4 regions of the Terribacillus sp. 7520-G genome follow, and region 1 is predicted to be linked to each of the others. Evidence: riboswitches for the same ligand, from Rfam matches in the RefSeq annotation. Region 1 holds a riboswitch; each other region holds the start of a gene.

Region 1 (4,369 bases):
GAGAATGCTTCCTGCCATTTGGCACTTGGACAAGCAATCGGCATGTGCGTGAAGGATGCCCGCAGCAAATCGAAAGAGGAATTGGAGTCGATCGGATTCAACTACAGTCTGGCACATGTTGATTTCATGGTCGGATCCGGGGAATTATCCATCACAGGCGAAACGCCGGATGGCACAATCGAACCCATCTTCGAAAAAGGGAATTGGGCTTTCTGATGAAATAAAAAAGGAACAGCGGCATTGCTGTTCCTTTTTTATGTATGGCAGATCATGATGACTTCCCGATAATAATCAAGCTGATGAGGGCAAAGTTCTTCATGTGTAATCTCGATTCGCTGACAGGGAGCTCCCGCAACGATTTCCGCTTCCACGCTTTTCGCTTTGCCTTCCACGAGTCTTTCCAAGTCATTCACCTTCATCCTGACAATCTGTATCACTTCTTCATTCAGCAAGATCTCCGGCAATTCTTCCAAGTAATAGAAAAATTGATGACAGAACTCCCGATCGATCAGATCCTTGGCGAATAATTCCTCTTGGATGATACCTTTATAAAATAGATCACTTTCCTGAAGCGTGACACCCAATTCTTCCTGTATCTCACGTAAGCCGCCTATTACGGGCGTTTCGCCGCTTCCCAGATGACCAGCTGCAGTAATGTCGTATTTCCCGGGAAATTCGCTTTTATTAGCAGAACGCTGCTGTAGATAAATGTATGGTTCTGTACCATCATGCTCCACGAACCAGCAGTGGAAAGTCTCATGCCAGTCCCCATCGCGATGGACTGCCTGTCTTTCTTTCACTCCTATTTCCCGGTGCTGCCCATCGAAAATCGTCAATAGCTCCATAGTTTCCCCCATACTCACTCTTTTTTTCTAATGTACGCGATAAAAATAAGATTGTCCACCGCTCATTCCCAATTAAATGGAATCTTCCCGCATTTCCTCCACCAATGGGATGACTTCTTTGGCGAAACGCTCCATCTCTCGTTTTTGCGGGGAAAACTGAAGCAGCAATAGGCTGACACCTGCGTGCTCATAAGCCAGTATCCGCTGTGCAATCTGCATCGGTGTCCCGACAAAGTTTGGCCGCAGTCCTCTGGCAGAAACAGCATCGTCACTTATCCTGCTTTTCTGCGCCAGCTCCTCCTCCGTTACATATGCTTCATAGTCGGAACTGGTAATCCTTTCCCATTCCTGGATGGCTTCTTCCTCTGAGTCACGGCATATGACATAAGCTGTCATGCCAAACTCCGTGAACGCGGACTTGCCAGATGCTTCCCGGCGAATCTGCATATCGGCAATCATACTGGCCACTTCCTGCACTGTGCCGCCCTTCATGACATACGCATCACATGTCTCGGCAATTGTCTGGCGTAAGTAGTCGCTTTCCCCGCCTGCATATAAAGGGGAAATCTCTTTTTTCTTTCCGGCAGGCAAATGATCGACATGCTCCACTTGATAGTACAGTCCATCGTATGTGTAGCTGCCGGCAGTCCAGACTCCCCGCAGTACTTCGAAGAATTCTTCTGTCTGGAGATAGAATTCCTCCGTTCCTTCTATATCGCCAGCTTGACGCTTTCTTTCCTCTTCACGCAGAAATGAAACGACTGCCAGGGAAAAGCGGCTATTGCTGATTCCGTCGATCTTCACCGCCTGCTTGGCAGCTTCTGCCGGCTGATCGATACTGGGCCGGACCGCTGCCATGATATGCAATTTATCGGTTGCTTCTGCTATCGCTCCAGCCGTTTCCCAAAAGTCCAGCTTCTGATCGGCATTTTTCCCTTGGTATAGGTAAGTATCTGGAAGGAATACGGCATCGAACCCCAAGGTTTCCGCCATATGCGCTATTTCTTGGACACACGTCAAACGCAGCGGCCCCCCATCCTCCACATGACGCAGCCAGCTGTTTGAAACTGGCTGCCAGTATGCATATTTCATTGTTATTACTCCTTTTGCACATAGGAAATCCTACCGAACGACACATCAAATCTACTAAAAAAGCTTCTTCGATGAGAAGAAGCCATTGTTTGCAGCCGTCGTCATCTTATCACGCAGCTTTTGCTGCAGGTCGTAGCACCTTCCTGCAGGACTGCCCTCCTGCAGTGGGTTGCCGGGCTTCATCGGGCCTTTCCCTCCGCCACTCGTTATAAGATTTCTTATGAATTATCACTCTTACTATACCAGAATAGCGGTGTCCGATTCAAACAGAATAACTGCGGCGCCGATGGGCCTCCATCAACAGGCGGAACCCATTTTGTCTTGCTTTCTCTTCATAAACGGGGCTGGTCAGCATGAACTCGACCTCCGCTCCGTAATAGTTCTCCAGCTCATCCAATTGCTGAAGTACTTCATCAGGTGTCCCGATCACCATGGTCGGGCGGTTGTCTTCCAGGCGCTCCTTTTCATAAGGAGACAGCTTATAGGCTGACGCTGTATCCGGGCGGAGCATCCCTTTCACTGGTCTTCCCTGCTCCTGCAAAAGCGAGGCAACCTCATGACTTTTGGCCAAGGCTTCTGCAGCTTCCGTCGTTTCTGCACAGAAAAGGAAGAGACTGACCATCATTTGCGGCTCCTGTTCATTCTTCCGGAAGGATTTTCGATATACATCCAGCACCGCTGCATCCTTTTCCCCACGGATGAATTGCGCATAGGCGAATCCGATTCCATGATACGCAGCAAGCCCTGCACTTCCGGCACTGCCGCCGAGCAGCCATACAGATGGGGCGGTGCCGATTTCAGGCATCGCCCGCAAGTCGCCGAACCGATGCTTGTCTTCTTTTCTTATATCCAGGTAATGAAGCAGGTCCCGTATCTGCTGATCATACCAATCCTCCGGCACAGATTTATGCTCCTGCAATGCTCTTTTCGCAGCCGGCATACCACCAGGCGCCCTTCCGATGCCAAGATCGATTCTTCCTGGATGGAGCGCTTCAAGCAATCTTGCATTTTCTGCCACTTTATACGCACTATAATGAGGCAGCATGACACCGCCTGAACCGATACGGATGCGGCTCGTCCGTGCAGCCAGATGACCCATCATAAGCTCTGGACTGCTATGCGCCAGGCTGCCGCTGTGATGCTCGGAAACCCAGAATCGTGTATAGCCAAGCTGATCCGCCAGCTCAGCCAGCCGCACCGTTTCCTCCAGTGCTTCTGCCGCACTGCCATCTTCTTTGATCCGGGATTGATCCAATATACTAAGCTTCATTTTCTTCACTCCTTCTTTGTATCATATCCTGTGCGAAAGACTTTTAAAAACAATCCGTTTTTCTGTATGCTAGAAAAGACTCCAATATAAAGGATGGTGCTTATATGATCGGATTTATCGGACTAGGAATAATGGGAGAAAACATGGCTGCCAATCTGCTGGAAAAGGGAGAGCGATTAGTCGTTTTCAACCGTACAAAAGAGAAAGCACACGCGTTGATGGACAAAGGTGCTGTCTGGGCTGACTCGCCTCGTGAAGTCGGGGAGCAAGCTGATATCGTATTTACGATGCTGACAGATCCAGGAGCAGTCCAAGCTGTCATCTTTGGTGAAGACGGACTTTTCAGCGGCATGAAAAAGAATGGCTTATGGGTCGATGCGAGCACTGTCAAGCCCGCTTTCACGAAGGAGATGGCAAAAGCAGCTCGAGCTCATGATATCCGCTTTGTCGATGCACCCGTTTCCGGATCCAAGGCACCGGCTCAGCAAGGAAAGCTGCACTTCCTTGTCGGCGGTGATGAAAAGGATGTAAAAGAAATCACCCCACTGCTTGAGAAAATGGGACAAAGCATCCAATACATGGGTGGAAATGGCAATGGTTCAGCTACCAAATTGGCAGTCAATATGCTGCTCGTCCAATCCTTGACCGGTTTATCTGAAGCTGTCAGCTTCGGTGAAGCAGTCGGTCTGGATCGGGAGCATTTGATGGATGTCCTGCTTGCCTTGCCAGTGACGAGTGATATCCAAGCCGGTAAGCGGGATACGATTCTCAATCAAGATTTCGACCCCCAATTCCCTTTGGAACATGCATACAAGGACTTACAGCAGATTTCAGAAACAGCCTATGAAGCAGGTGCTCCCCTCCCGATGACCAACAGCGTCAAGGAACTGTACGCATTGGCGAAAAAGAACGGCTATGGCAAGCAAGATGTCGCCGCCGTTTATGCACTTTTGGCAAGGGATTGACCCAAAAATGACACGGAATCCGAATTTTTTCGGATTCTTTTTTTATTCTCATTTATTTTTTTTAATTAACATTGGCATATTAACAAGGTGCAGGATACGAAGCGGGAGGTTACTTAATCTGTGTGAACCATTTTTTCGCTTATTTCCATTACATTATAATCATTTTAATCTGAATGATTTATTAAATTTTTTAAATC
Region 2 (4,369 bases), on a different contig from region 1:
TGACAGATACCGATAGCAATAAAAACAAGGAAGCTCGCGGACAGGGCATTGCCAATATCGTGACAGGCTTTTTCGGCGGCATGGCAGGCTGTGCGATGATCGGACAGTCCGTCATCAACGTCAAATCCGGCGGGCGCGGACGTCTTTCCACCCTTGTCGCAGGTATATTCCTGATGTTCCTCATCCTTGTTTTGGGAGACTGGGTCGTAATGATTCCAATGCCTGCACTTGTCGGTGTCATGATCATGGTTTCCATCGGTACATTTGATTGGCACTCACTGCGCAGCCTCACACGCGTGCCTTTGTCGGATTCGGCTGTCATGGTCGTGACCGTCATCGCGGTGGTAGCCACGCATAATTTATCCATCGGTGTATTCATCGGTATCCTGCTGAGTGCCATTTTCTTCGTTGCCAAGATTTCAAAAGTGAAAATCGAAGAAAGTACTGGCAAAGACCATATCCGATATGCTATCACAGGCCAGCTTTTCTTTGCCTCCGTGACCGATTTCATGAATGGCTTCTCTTATGAGGATCCAGTAAAACAAGTGACCCTTGATTTTACAAATACGCATGTCTGGGATGACTCCGCAGTGGCAGCGATTGACAAAGTCGTGCTAAAATTCAGGGAGAAAGGGACGACTGTCACCTTGGAAGGCTTGAATAATGACAGTCAGGCACTGATGCACAGATTGACAACCAGCGATTCGGCATATGTGAAAGTATCAAACCATTAAAAGGCGGTGCATCCATGTATAAGAAAATCGTAGTGGCAATCGACGGTTCCGATCATTCTTTTCTCGCAGCAGAGCACGCAATCCAGCTGGCAAAGCTGCAGCCTGAAACACATGTCGAGGGAATTCAAGTCCTGGATTATGAAAAGACAAAAGCGGATGTCCTGCACAGCAGCGATCCAATCCAGCTCCAGAGCAAGCGCGAGGAGAAACTCCAGCGATTCCGCGATGCATTCGAAGCTGCATCCATCCATTACAAATTGATCATGAAGCATGGCGAGCCAGCCTCAATGATCCTTGAGCACGCACGTGACACGAAAGCCGACCTCATCATCATCGGCAGCCGCGGACTGAATCCTCTCCAGGAAATCGTACTCGGCAGCGTCAGCAGCCGTGTCGTAAAACGAGCCAAATGCTCCGTGATGATCGTTAAATGACAAAGGCTGCCGGATACCGGCAGCCTTTTATTTTACTAAGGAAAGGAGTAAGACAATGAAGATAAGAAAGCTCCAGCCAACAGAAACGCCGCCAATGGATCTTCTCCTCGAAGCCGATCCCTCTAAAAATCAAATTGCCGCTTACCTTCGCGAAGGCAGCAGCTATGTCGCTGAAAAAGAAAATCACATTCTCGGCATCTATGTCCTGGTGAAGAACAGGGAAGACACTGCAGAAATAATCAATATCTCAATCAGAGAAGCCCATCAAGGAAAAGGTATCGGAAAAAAACTCATCCGTCATGCGATGGAACAGGCCCGCGCAAAAGGCTTTGCCTTCTTGGAAGTGGGAACAGGCAACTCCAGCATCGATCAAATCGCCTTCTACCAGAAATGCGGCTTTCGCATGACTGGAATCGACCGGGATCATTTCCTCCGGCATTACGACGAACCGATTCATGAAAATGGCATCCAGTGCAGGGATATGATTCGTTTTTCATATGAGCTTTAAATTTGAGTGTCCACACTATGATAAACAATCGCTTCATCGATTTCCTTGCGTAATAAAGGGCAAGCGCAGAAGATCAAGCCTCCGCCTTAGCTGGTGCCCTGGAAGCAACCCGATAAAAGTGTCCATTGGATTCTACGCTTTCTGCGTGTATAGAAACAGTCTCACCAGTCGGTAAATGGACGAAAGGTACTTTCTCTTTTTTCTCGGTAAATCGGATTTCCCGTTTTACAACGACCTCTTTTCGCTTATGGACGAGATTAGCCAAATCCTCGACAATGGCGCTTGCTGTCGGCAAGGCACCAGCACCCGGACCCTGGAGCTTCAGCTTGCCAACCAGGTCACCTTCGATACACACGGCATTATCCACTCCATCGACACTGTACAGCGGATGATCTGCAGATAATATCACCGGTTCGACAGAGGCTGTGACTTCCCCTCCTGCATTTTCAAGCGTTGCAACATGCTTTATTTTCCAGCCTCTTCCTGCTGCCTCCTGGATATCCTGCGCGGAAACGGACCGGATTCCCCTGCGCGTCACTTTTTCCCAATCCGGCTGGGCCTCGAATAATAAATCACTCAGGACCATCAGTTTATAAAAAGCATCCCAGCCATCCACATCGTTGGCTGGATCCGCCTCTGCAAATCCGGCTTCCTGCGCAAGCCGCAGTGCATCTTCAAATATCAATCCTTTATCGGCCATTTCAGTCAGGATGAAATTGGAGGTGCCATTCAATATCGCCTCCACTTTGACAACACGATTGATATGCAGGAGCTGCTTCAGTGTGCCGATTACCGGGACACCGCCTGCCACTGCTGCTTCATATTCCAGCCTGACACCTTTTTGCTTTGCCAATCGCTTTAGTTCTGCCCCGCGGGATGCAATCAGCTCTTTATTCGCCGTGATGATATGACAGCCGCGATGGATTGCCTCACTCAGATAGCTGAAGGCAGGCTCGATGCCCACACTCGCTTCGATGATTACATCGAGCTTTTCGATTGCAAAAAGCTCCGCTGCTTCGTCGGTGAGAAGTGCATCCGTGACTTGCCCTGCATACTTCTGTTTATCGCGCACCAATACACCCGCCACCTGTACTTCTTTCCCGAATATCGTCTGCAGATTCTCCTGATGGGAGCGGATTGTCCTCCCCACTGCGCTGCCTACGGTACCATAACCTATCAATCCAATTTTAACTGCTGTCATCCTTGCTGCCTCCTTCGAGTGATTTTACGCATAAAAAAAGCCTCCCTGAGAGGACAGGGAGACGAATGAACCGCACTGTGTCTTCTCTCATCTGCAGGAATTAGCACCTATACAAGTCTAAGATTAACTTGCAGGTTGCCGGGCATCATCGGGCCAGTCCCTCCGCCACTCTTGATAAGAGTTTTGTATTCGTTTGTTATGAAGGAGTTTAGCATGAATAAGATACATCGTCAACTGAAAATTCACACAATATCAGCCGACCAGACTGTCATAAAGGGAACGCGCCCGGGCGATATCATTTACGCCATGAACGATTGCCCGCCCATCGGCAAATAACACAATCCGATGGCCTTTGTAGTGCAAGGCGAGCAAATGTTCATTGGCAGTGACATGATCGACCGCAGAAGCCCATTCCTCTGACAAAGCCGGCAGATCCAGTGATTTCTTGGCACCAGGCCGGATATGGACAGCTTCCCTGCCGCATAATACATCCATCCTCGTCTGTCTGGCACCGTCCAGAAAGGGCAGTGTGGCATTTGTGCTGCAGCTGGGACAGCTTGAATCCCTCAGCCCCCGTACGTCCACTCTCGAGTAATCACCCGTCCAAATATCAAACGCAGATAATTCCGGCGTTACTTTTTGACCGGATAGAAGCCGCAATGCCTGTGTCACCTGCATGGACGCCACCCATTGGACAATGGGACTGATGATTCCTGCCGTATCACATGTTTCACTTTGCTCAGGAAGCTGCTCGAGGAGACAATGCAAACATGGGGAAGCTTTGTCTCCCAGCACCGGATATGTCACACCATAGCTTCCGACACAAGCTCCGTATAAGAAAGGGATATCATGCTTCAGCGCTGCATCATTTACAATCAGCCGGGTCTCAAAATTGTCTGCAGCATCCAGAATCACATCCGCACCTTCCATCAGCTGCTCGATATTATGATGATCGACATTTTCGATTACTGGTTTTACCGTTACATGCTGATTGATAGCCTTTAGTCGTTTCGCTGCTGCTGCTGCTTTTGGCAAATAGGCAGCAGCATCTTCTTCCGTATACAGCTGCTGGCGCTGAAGATTATGAAGCTCGACATAATCCCGATCAATGAGCACCAGCTCCCCGATGCCTGCCCGCACTAGCATTTCTGCTGAAGCAGAGCCCAATGCGCCCATGCCGATCAACACGATTCTACCGTTCTCGACCCGTGCCTGCCCTTCCTTGCCGATAAACAATTCCTGCTTCCGATAACGATCCCGCATCAGGTAAACAATCCTTCACTCGGGCTGCTGGCTGCAGCATAGTCCTTCTCCGGGATTCTGCCTGCTTCGAACCCCATTCTGCCCGCTTCGATTGCCAGCTTCATTGCACGCGCCATCTTCACAGGGTCCCGGGCACCGGAAACTGCTGTATTCAGCAAGACACCATCAGCCCCGAGCTCCATGGCATAAGCAGCATCCTTCGGAGAACCAATGCCCGCATCGACAATCA
Region 3 (4,369 bases), on a different contig from region 1:
GCGGCAGATGTTGCCTAAACAAATAAACAACACGTTTATCATTCACCCAACTCCCTCGTTTTATAAATGCGATTACAGATATCTGCTATTCCATTCCCCGCTCAACATTTGTTCAAACTGTGGTGCTCCCATGCTATAATATGGAAAAGAAAGGGTGATGCTGATGCCGATCATCTATCCACATGCTCTCACAGCCGACTCCACCTTTGCAATCACTGCACCATCCAGCGGGGTTCCCGCTTCCTTGCATCCCCGGATACATAAAGCAAAAAAGCAGCTGGAGAAGCTGGGAAACCGCGTGATCATAGGCGAGACAGTCTGGACCCAGGAAGCTGCCAGAAGCAGCTCTGCCGAAATCCGGGCAGCTGAACTGATGAGCTTCCTTACCGATCCTGAAATCGATGCCCTCATGCCGCCATGGGGCGGGGAATTGCTTATTCAAGTATTGCCAAGACTGGATTGGGACAAGCTAGCTTCAAGCAATCCAAAATGGCTGATCGGTTATTCTGATACAAGCACACTTCTTTGTTCCTATACGCTCCGGACAAATATCGCTACAGCCCATACAACCAACTTCTTCGATCTGCATATGGCATCACTCGATGGAACGACAAGGCAGTGGCATAAGGTTTTATCTGCACCATCACGCAAAAACTTTATCCAGCATGCTTCGGCCATGTATCAGTCTTCTTGGGATGCACTTTTCGAACAAGACGATGCAGCGGGATTTGATCTGGACAGCGAAACGGAATGGAAATCCACTACTGGTAAACCTGTTTCCTTTACTGGCCGATTGATTGGCGGCTGCCTGAATACATTGACGGTCATTGCCGGGACAAAGTATGCCCCGATCAAGAAATGGCAAGAGTCTTTTGAAGAAGATACAATCGTCTATCTCGAATGGAGCGATTGGAGTACAGCAGAAGCCTACCGGAATCTTTGGCACCTGAAGGAGCTCGGCTGGTTCGATCGGGCAAGCGGTGTATTATTCGGCAGACCCGCTCGAAGCACACCTTCAGAGGATTACACAGACGAGCAAATGATCCGGGAATTCGCCGATGAAATCGGATTGCCGATCATCTTCGACACTGATATAGGACATATGCCGCCGCAATTGACATTGATCAACGGTGCTTTGACAACGGTTTCGTATCAGGATGGGACTGGCACATTGACTTATCTGGAATAGGAAAGAGGAGCTGATGGTTCAGCTCCTCTTTCCTTGTTTTGCCGGATGCGTCCCGGGGAGATGCGGATGTCCGAATAATTTCTCCCGGAATGTACCTCCTGCATAGTCCTTTTTATACAATCCCCGCTCTTGCAGGATTGGCACAACCAATTCGACGAAGTCCTCCAAGTCCCTCGGCGTAATATAATGGGTCAGGTTAAAGCCATCCACTCCGCTCCTCACAAAAAAGTCCTCGATCCTGTCGGCCACCTGTTCAGGGCTGCCGATGATGATCTCCATTTCAGCTGGTTTGCTGAATTTCTCTTGTATCTCTTTGACCGTGAATGGCCTGGCAGCGTCCTTGGTCAAATATGCAGCTCGTGATTGCCCTTGTTCCGTATGCTTGTACGTGAACAGTTCATCCTCATCTTCATAGGATGCCAAGTCATAACCAGTCGATCCACCATACTGGGCCTTTGCTGCATCTGCACTCCAATATTTCTTGATTTCTTCATATTTCGCATATGCTTCCTCTTCCGTTTCAGCAACGACTACATTCAGGAAAGTGAATGCTTTGATTTCATCACGGCTTCTGCCGTATGCTTCTGCACGCGTTTTGATATCCTCGATATAGTAGTTGATTTTTTCCGGTGTCGGTCCGCCGACAAACACACATTCAGCATGCCTGGCTGCGAAATCGCGCCCTTTTTCAGAGGTTCCCGCTTGGTAAAGCACTGGCGTACGCTGCGGGGATGGCTCACTGACATGAGGCCCTTCAACGGAGAAGTATTTCCCCTTGTGCTTGATGCGATGTACCTTATCCGGGTCCACCAGAACGCCTCTTTCCGGATCTGAAACAACCGCATCCTCTTCCCAGCTGTCTTCAAGCAGCTTATAAGAAACCTCCAGGAATTCCTCTGCTATCCGGTAACGTTCATCATGCTTGACCATTTTTTCCAGCCCGAAATTCCGGGCCGCATTCGGTAAGTAGGATGTAACGATATTCCAAGCGACACGCCCCTTGGTCAAGTGGTCGAGAGTCGAGAATTTACGCGCATTATGGAATGGCTGCTCGTAGGATGTACTGACCGTGACAGCGAAGGAAAGGTTCTCCGACACAGCTGCCATTGCCGGGATGGCAAAGGCAGGGTCATTCAGCGGCACTTGGACTCCGTCGCGCAAAGCAGCCTTTTCATCCCCGCCATAGACATCATAAACGCCGAGTACATCAGCGAAGAACACCGCATCGAACTTGCCTTTTTCCAGCAGGCGCGCATGCCCGATCCAGTAGTCAAGCGACTTATACTCGCGATGCCTTCTGCTCTCGGGATGCTTCCATAAGCCGTGGGAATTGTGCATAGCTGCAGTCATATCGAAAGCTTGCAGGATGATTTGTTTCGTCATTATCTCTCACTCCTTTAAAATATGTAAAAAAGCCTCTTCCGTTTTACAGAAGAGGCTCCTTATCCAAGGCGAAAAGCTCCTCTTATCTGTCAGACCATCGTCTGCTGGAATTGGCACAGTGCATCATTGCCTGTTGCCGAGGCTTCCAAGGGCCAGTCCCTCCACCTCTCTTGATAAGAAAATACTATTTGATTATGTTAAATTGCGCTCGATTTGTTCCCGGTATTGACCCAAGGTGCTTGGCGAATGCTTCTTGAGCTTTTGCAGCAATGCTTCGTATTGAATCTCCTTTTCGCTGATCCGTTTCCGATAAGCCGCCCGCTCTGAATCATCCGTACAAACACGCAGTAAATCACGTAAGGCCACAATCTCTTTTTGCAGCTCCATTTCGGGCGGGACATAGCCGGCATTCTTCAGGATCTTATAGCTCATCCGCATATCCTCTGGTACGCCGGATAAATCCTCCAGTTCCAGAGGTTTCCCTGCACCGGGAAGGTTGCGGAATTCTCCACTTTCTTCCGCCTTCTTGATCCGTTCTTCGGCAAGCAGCGAAATCAGATCCATACAATCCCTCCCAAAAATCAAAAAAGCAACCGATTCCGCATCGGTTGCTTTTCATTATACAATAATCTGAATTATTTACCAATGAATTGCTGTGTCCAATAGTTACCGTTTTCCACGTACCCTACACCGATGTTTGTATAATCAGGGTTAAGGATGTTTTCACGGTGACCTTGGCTGTTCATCCAAGCTTCCACAACTTCTTCCGGAGTCTTTTGACCTTGGGCGATGTTTTCACCTGCAGTCTGATAGGAGATACCGAAAGATTTCATCATGTCGAATGGAGAACCGTAAGTCGGGCTGTTGTGGTCGAAGTAACCATTGTCAGCCATGTCCTGGGATTTAGCGCGTGCTACTTTGCTTAGCTCAGCATCTGCTTTCAATGGCTTGAGACCAGCTTTTTCACGCTCTTGGTTAGTCAAGTCCACTACTTGCTGTTCAAATGCGCTCAGCCCTTCTGCAGCTTGCTTGTCTTCTGTCTGCTTGCTGTCAGAAGCAGTTTCTTGTTTTTGTGCTGGAGCTTGTGCTTTTTGTTCAGTTGCTTGCTCTTCAGCTTTTTCTTCTTTTTGCGGAGCAGCTTTTTGCTCTTCTTTATTAGAAGCAGGTGCTTTTGCTTCCTCCTGCTTAGGTTGAGCTTGTACAGGAGTCTGTGCTGTTTCTTGTTGTGCTGGCTGTTGAACATTGTATTTCGCTAGCAAGCTATCAACATCGATGTGAATGTTATAAGCTGATAGATAATCATTCACCCATTTATTCAAATCTTCGATAGAAGAGAAAGATCCGCTTTTCACTACATGTGCTACGTGCACTTGAACTTCTTCTTTAGTTGGCTGTGCCGGTGCAGCGTTTGCTGTGCCTGCCAAAGCGCCTCCTGCCAGGATAGCTGTGGATAGTGTTGTTACTAATACTTTCTTGAACATGATGTTGCTCCTTTCGGGATGTATGTGTTTTCTTGATGCAGCAACATCATAGCATGCGTTTTTATGTAATATTGCAGCCTGGATTTTCCAATTGGCTCTCCTTCCCGAAGTCTCATGCTAAAAGTCGGTTCCTATGCGAAATCGCACCCGCTCATCTTGCTTTGAAACTAGCAATAAACAGCCACCCTGCTATATATTGGATGAAAATCAGGATTGACACCTTTTTTCCTTCCTAGTTTTTGTAACAATCCCTCATTATTTGTAATCTATCTGTAAATTGACTTTGCGTTTGTCTCTTCATATAATACTATCTTCC
Region 4 (4,369 bases), on a different contig from region 1:
TTTCAGTTCATGCTGAGCGATGGAGATTTATCTGTCTTCTTCTGGATTGCGATGGTCATCCTGACGGTGATTCTGATCATCTCGGATATCATCGCGAACAGTTACTTTGTCAAGAAGTTCGGCGGCAGTAAATGGGGAGAGCGAATTGCGGCAATCGGCGTAATCGTAGGTTCTTTCATCATACCGCCTTTTGGTATCATCATCGTGCCGTTTGTTGCTGTGCTTGTGACGGAGTTGGTTCAAAAAAGGACACCAAGGGAGGCTATCTATTCCTCCATTGGCTCACTGCTTGGTTTCCTTGGCGGATCGATAGCTAAAATCGTCATTCAATTGATCATGATCGTTTGGTTCTTCATAGCAGCCTTCGTATAAAATGGAACAACCAAGGGTGATCTCCATGTGTGAGGTCACTCTTTCCCGTTTATATAGAAATCAAAAACACCCTGCAGGAACAGGGTGTTGGTTTGAGTTTGAGATAATATTGTTTATGCATATTGTGTTTTCTGCAATTTCATATCGAAGATGTAATAGCCGAATGGAATGACGGATGCGAGTAAGGCAAAGATCGCCCATTTCAATCCCCAGCCGACTTTCAATGTTGTGTAGCCAGTCCAAATCACATACAGGACGAACAGGCCGCCGTGGATGGCACCTATATAGGTGACGAAAATCGGTATATCCATCATGTATTTCAGCGGCATCGCTATGATTAACAGCAAAAGCAAAGAAGTCCCTTCGAGAAATCCGATCGTTCGGAACCATTTCAGTGTCGCTTGCATGAAAGCCCTCCCAGAAACCGTTTGTAAATAGTATAAGCAAGCCAGCCTATCTTTACCACAACTCGGGATAACTTGTCATAACATTGTCAAAATATCATTTCACATCATAGATGGCAGGCCGTCTATCCTGGAAGACCGGAATACGGCTGCGTACGTCGTCCACTTGGCCCAGATCCGCTTCCCCATATAGAATGGTCGCTTCTTCGCCTGCTTCAGCAATTACTTCACCCCACGGCCCGATGATCAGGCTGTGCCCGGCGAATTCATTAGCTGGATCACTTCCTGCGCGATTACAAGCGACTACAAAACATTGATTTTCGATGGCCCTGCTGAGCAGGAGTGCGCGCCAGTGGTCCAGCCGCTGCTTCGGCCACTCAGCTACGACGAATAATACTTGCTGATCATGTATCATATGCGTGCGGATGAATTCCGGAAAACGGATATCATAGCAGATGACCCCGGCCGCTTGCTTGTTTCCGATGGAGAAAGAGGCAGACCTGTCGCCTTGGGTGAGGAACTTCTCTTCATCCATCAGCCGGAATAGATGTGCCTTGTCATATTCATGCAGCAATTCGCCTGCTGGCCCGAAGACAAGCATCGTGTTATGGATGCCTGCTTCCGTTTGCTTGGCGATGGAACCAGCGACGATATATACCTGATGGGCCTTGGCCAGCCTGCTGATGAACCGCTTCGTCGTTTCTCCCTCATCATCGCTGATGGCATCAAGCCTTGTCAGATCATAACCAGTGGTCCAAAGCTCGGGCAGCACAATGACATCAGCATTTTCCTGTGCCTCATTTATCAATGCTTCCATTTTTCCATAATTGGCTTCTGGATCGCCAAAAATGATATCATGCTGAATCAATGCAAGCTTCATTGTGTCACTCCCTGATTTGCCGCAACGAATGTTTCTACACGGTGCATTGCCTCCACTACTCGATCCGAAGAGGAAACATGCATGAAATGAATCGATTCCCCTGGAGCTACTGCGCCGTCTGCGGTGATTTTCATTGCTCTATCAAGATCCCCTTTCACGCCAAGCTCTTTCAATACGGTAGGTAGGCCGAGCTTACGGTAGAATGGCAGCAAAGTGAGAATCTCGTCAAATTTCCCCTCCAACGCAAGCTGGATAAGAATGCCGTAAGCCACTTTATTCCCATGCAGCTGCTCATGTGTTTCTGGCAATCTGGTCAATCCGTTGTGAATGGAATGAGCACCGGCGATACGGCCGTACTCGTCCCCGAATCCGCCTACCATACCGCCTGCCATGATGATGGTTTCCGCAACTCTGAGGAATGAACTGTCTGCTCGCTTATCCTGTAAAGAACAAATCGCTGCATCACCTTCAGCAATAAGGATATCACGGCATAATTTGGCAGCATTGCGAGCGATTTGGACAGCTAGCGGCTGATCGGTCATATTTTCGGTCAGCACATCTGCCTCATACCATTTTGCCAATGTATCGCCAATGCCGGCAATCAGATAAGGTGCTGGTGTCGTGAGCAGCAGCCTTGGCTCGACCAGGAGCATGAATGTGCTGCGAGGGAAGATTGTATATTCGACAAAATTGCCTGCCTCATCATAGAAGACGCTAAGGGAAGCCCATGGGGAGCAGTTGGATATGATTGTAGGGATCAATATGACGGGAAGCCCTGCCTCATCAGCAGCGGCTTTGGCGGTATCCAACACTTTTCCGCCGCCTACGCCGATTATGAATTGAGCAGCTTCTCCTGTTGCGATATTTGCTAATCTAGCTGCTTCCGCATGTGTGCATTGACCATTATAGGCAACACGTTTAACCGGCAGATCGATGTGGTCCAGGAATGGAGAAGCGGCTTTCCAGGATGCATCACCGTGAATAAGCAAGCCGTTTGTCCAATTCAATCCTGCAAGCCTTGCGGGAAGGCTGTCCAATATATTTTCTTCGCACGCATAATAGTTTGGTGCACCTTTAATGTTGATCGTCATGCTGTCACCTCATTGATTTTTTATACAAAAAAACTCTTCCAAGCGAAATTGGAAGAGGGAAAGGCCAACGCATCCGTCCCCTTATCCCTCAGCATTTGCTGTTGGAATTAGCACCGTGTGCATTACGCACCGGTTGCCGGGCTTCATCGGGCCAAGTCCCTCCGCCTTCTCTTGATAAGAGTGAGTGAATCATGTATGATTTGTTCATTATTACATTGTATTTCCAAGACTGTCAAGATTGTCAATAGTCAGAATGGATGGATGCAAGGTGACAGGAGAGTGAGTCAAATGGATTTTCCGTTTTCAGATGCGCTGAAACGATTGCCGGAACAGTTTTTTGCCGGCTTGGTACACAAGGTGGGTTTGCTGGAGCAACAGGGGCACGATATCATCAAGCTCGGGCAGGGGAACCCTGATTTGCCGACACCGCAGCATATCGTAGATAAATTGAAAGAAGCCTCTGATAATCCGGCTTATCATAAATATTCACCATTCAGAGGCTTTGATTTTCTTAAACAGGCAGTCTGTGACTTTTATGACCGGGAATACGGCGTGAAACTAGATCCCGAAACAGAAGTGGCCATCATGTTCGGCTCTAAGACAGGTTTGGTGGAGATCAGTCAATGTCTTTTGAATCCGGGTGATTTGGCATTGCTTCCGGATCCGGGGTATCCCGATTATATGTCCGGAATCGAACTTGCACAAGCACGGACATCGCTCATGCCATTGACTGCTGAGAATGGATTCCTGCCTGAGTATGATGCTATTTCTGCGGGTGATCTGGAAGAAGCAAAGCTAATGTTCCTGAATTATCCGAACAACCCGACTGCTGCTACAGCAGATCGGGAGTTCTTCGATAAAACAGTGGAACTGGCAAAGGAACATAAAATTTGTGTCCTGCATGATTTCGCTTATGGTGCACTTGGGTTTGATGGAGAAAAACCGCAGAGCTTCCTGCAATCCGAGGGCAGCAAGGAAGTCGGCATCGAGATGTACACCTTATCCAAAACCTATAATATGGCAGGCTGGCGCATCGCTTTTGCTGTCGGCAATGCTTCCGTGATAGAAAGCCTGAATTTGATTCAAGATCATCTTTATGTGAGCTTGTTCGGAGCCATGCAGGAAGCGGCAGCGTATGCCCTGACGTCAGATCAAACCTGTGTGGAAGAGCTGATTCACACATATGAAGCCAGAAGGGATGCCTTTATCGGCCATTTGCGTGCAATCGGCTGGGATGTACCTGAACCAAAGGGGACTTTCTTTGTTTGGCTGCCTGTTCCGAACGGATTCACATCGGAGGAATTTGCGGATTTGCTGCTTGAAAAGGCCCATGTGGCGGTTGCTCCCGGCAATGGTTTCGGGAAGCATGGTGAAGGATACGTTCGAGCCGGTCTATTGGATACGGAAGAAAGATTGCTGGAGGCTGCAAAGCGAATCGAAAGGCTCGGCATCTTCTCGAAGGCATAGAAAAGAGCCAGTCAAGGGGACTGGCTCTTCTTGGTCAGTTGGTGACTGCACAGCGGTTAGGACCGGATTCGATGTCTGCTGCCTCTGTTTCATCTATGGTTGTGTTTCCTTGATTCGCTTCCCGGATCAGCTGATAGCTATTGGGCTGACGCGCA

Evidence for each region. A riboswitch is a leader RNA that binds a small molecule or an ion and turns the genes downstream of it on or off. The one in region 1 is predicted to bind S-adenosylmethionine.
Region 2: another riboswitch for S-adenosylmethionine. It lies ahead of CHH53_RS11605 (homoserine dehydrogenase); the one in region 1 lies ahead of CHH53_RS01190 (LLM class flavin-dependent oxidoreductase).
Region 3: another riboswitch for S-adenosylmethionine. It lies ahead of CHH53_RS04440 (LLM class flavin-dependent oxidoreductase); the one in region 1 lies ahead of CHH53_RS01190 (LLM class flavin-dependent oxidoreductase).
Region 4: another riboswitch for S-adenosylmethionine. It lies ahead of CHH53_RS15395 (iron-containing alcohol dehydrogenase family protein); the one in region 1 lies ahead of CHH53_RS01190 (LLM class flavin-dependent oxidoreductase).

What each region holds. Positions count from the first base shown of each region.
Region 1 covers NZ_NQFP01000001.1:252,978-257,346, forward strand. The annotation lists gene CHH53_RS01180 (aminopeptidase) at 1-216, shown strand, start outside; gene CHH53_RS01185 (NUDIX hydrolase) at 255-845, opposite strand; gene CHH53_RS01190 (LLM class flavin-dependent oxidoreductase) at 918-1,937, opposite strand; SAM riboswitch class I at 2,041-2,152, opposite strand; gene CHH53_RS01195 (LLM class flavin-dependent oxidoreductase) at 2,200-3,207, opposite strand; gene CHH53_RS01200 (NAD(P)-dependent oxidoreductase) at 3,312-4,172, shown strand.
Region 2 covers NZ_NQFP01000030.1:47,650-52,018, reverse strand. The annotation lists gene CHH53_RS11620 (SulP family inorganic anion transporter) at 1-734, shown strand, start outside; gene CHH53_RS11615 (universal stress protein) at 749-1,168, shown strand; gene CHH53_RS11610 (GNAT family N-acetyltransferase) at 1,224-1,676, shown strand; gene CHH53_RS11605 (homoserine dehydrogenase) at 1,750-2,877, opposite strand; SAM riboswitch class I at 2,962-3,058, opposite strand; gene CHH53_RS11600 (ThiF family adenylyltransferase) at 3,130-4,140, opposite strand; gene CHH53_RS11595 (thiazole synthase) at 4,140-4,369, opposite strand, start outside.
Region 3 covers NZ_NQFP01000010.1:53,555-57,923, forward strand. The annotation lists gene CHH53_RS04430 (low molecular weight protein-tyrosine-phosphatase) at 1-42, opposite strand, end outside; gene CHH53_RS04435 (S66 family peptidase) at 164-1,189, shown strand; gene CHH53_RS04440 (LLM class flavin-dependent oxidoreductase) at 1,208-2,572, opposite strand; SAM riboswitch class I at 2,652-2,752, opposite strand; gene CHH53_RS04445 (DnaJ family domain-containing protein) at 2,765-3,136, opposite strand; gene CHH53_RS04450 (CAP domain-containing protein) at 3,208-4,053, opposite strand.
Region 4 covers NZ_NQFP01000046.1:12,674-17,042, forward strand. The annotation lists gene CHH53_RS15380 (DUF456 domain-containing protein) at 1-372, shown strand, start outside; gene CHH53_RS15385 (DUF3817 domain-containing protein) at 486-779, opposite strand; gene CHH53_RS15390 (carbon-nitrogen family hydrolase) at 874-1,656, opposite strand; gene CHH53_RS15395 (iron-containing alcohol dehydrogenase family protein) at 1,653-2,747, opposite strand; SAM riboswitch class I at 2,826-2,928, opposite strand; gene CHH53_RS15400 (pyridoxal phosphate-dependent aminotransferase) at 3,036-4,214, shown strand; gene CHH53_RS15405 (MBL fold metallo-hydrolase) at 4,249-4,369, opposite strand, start outside.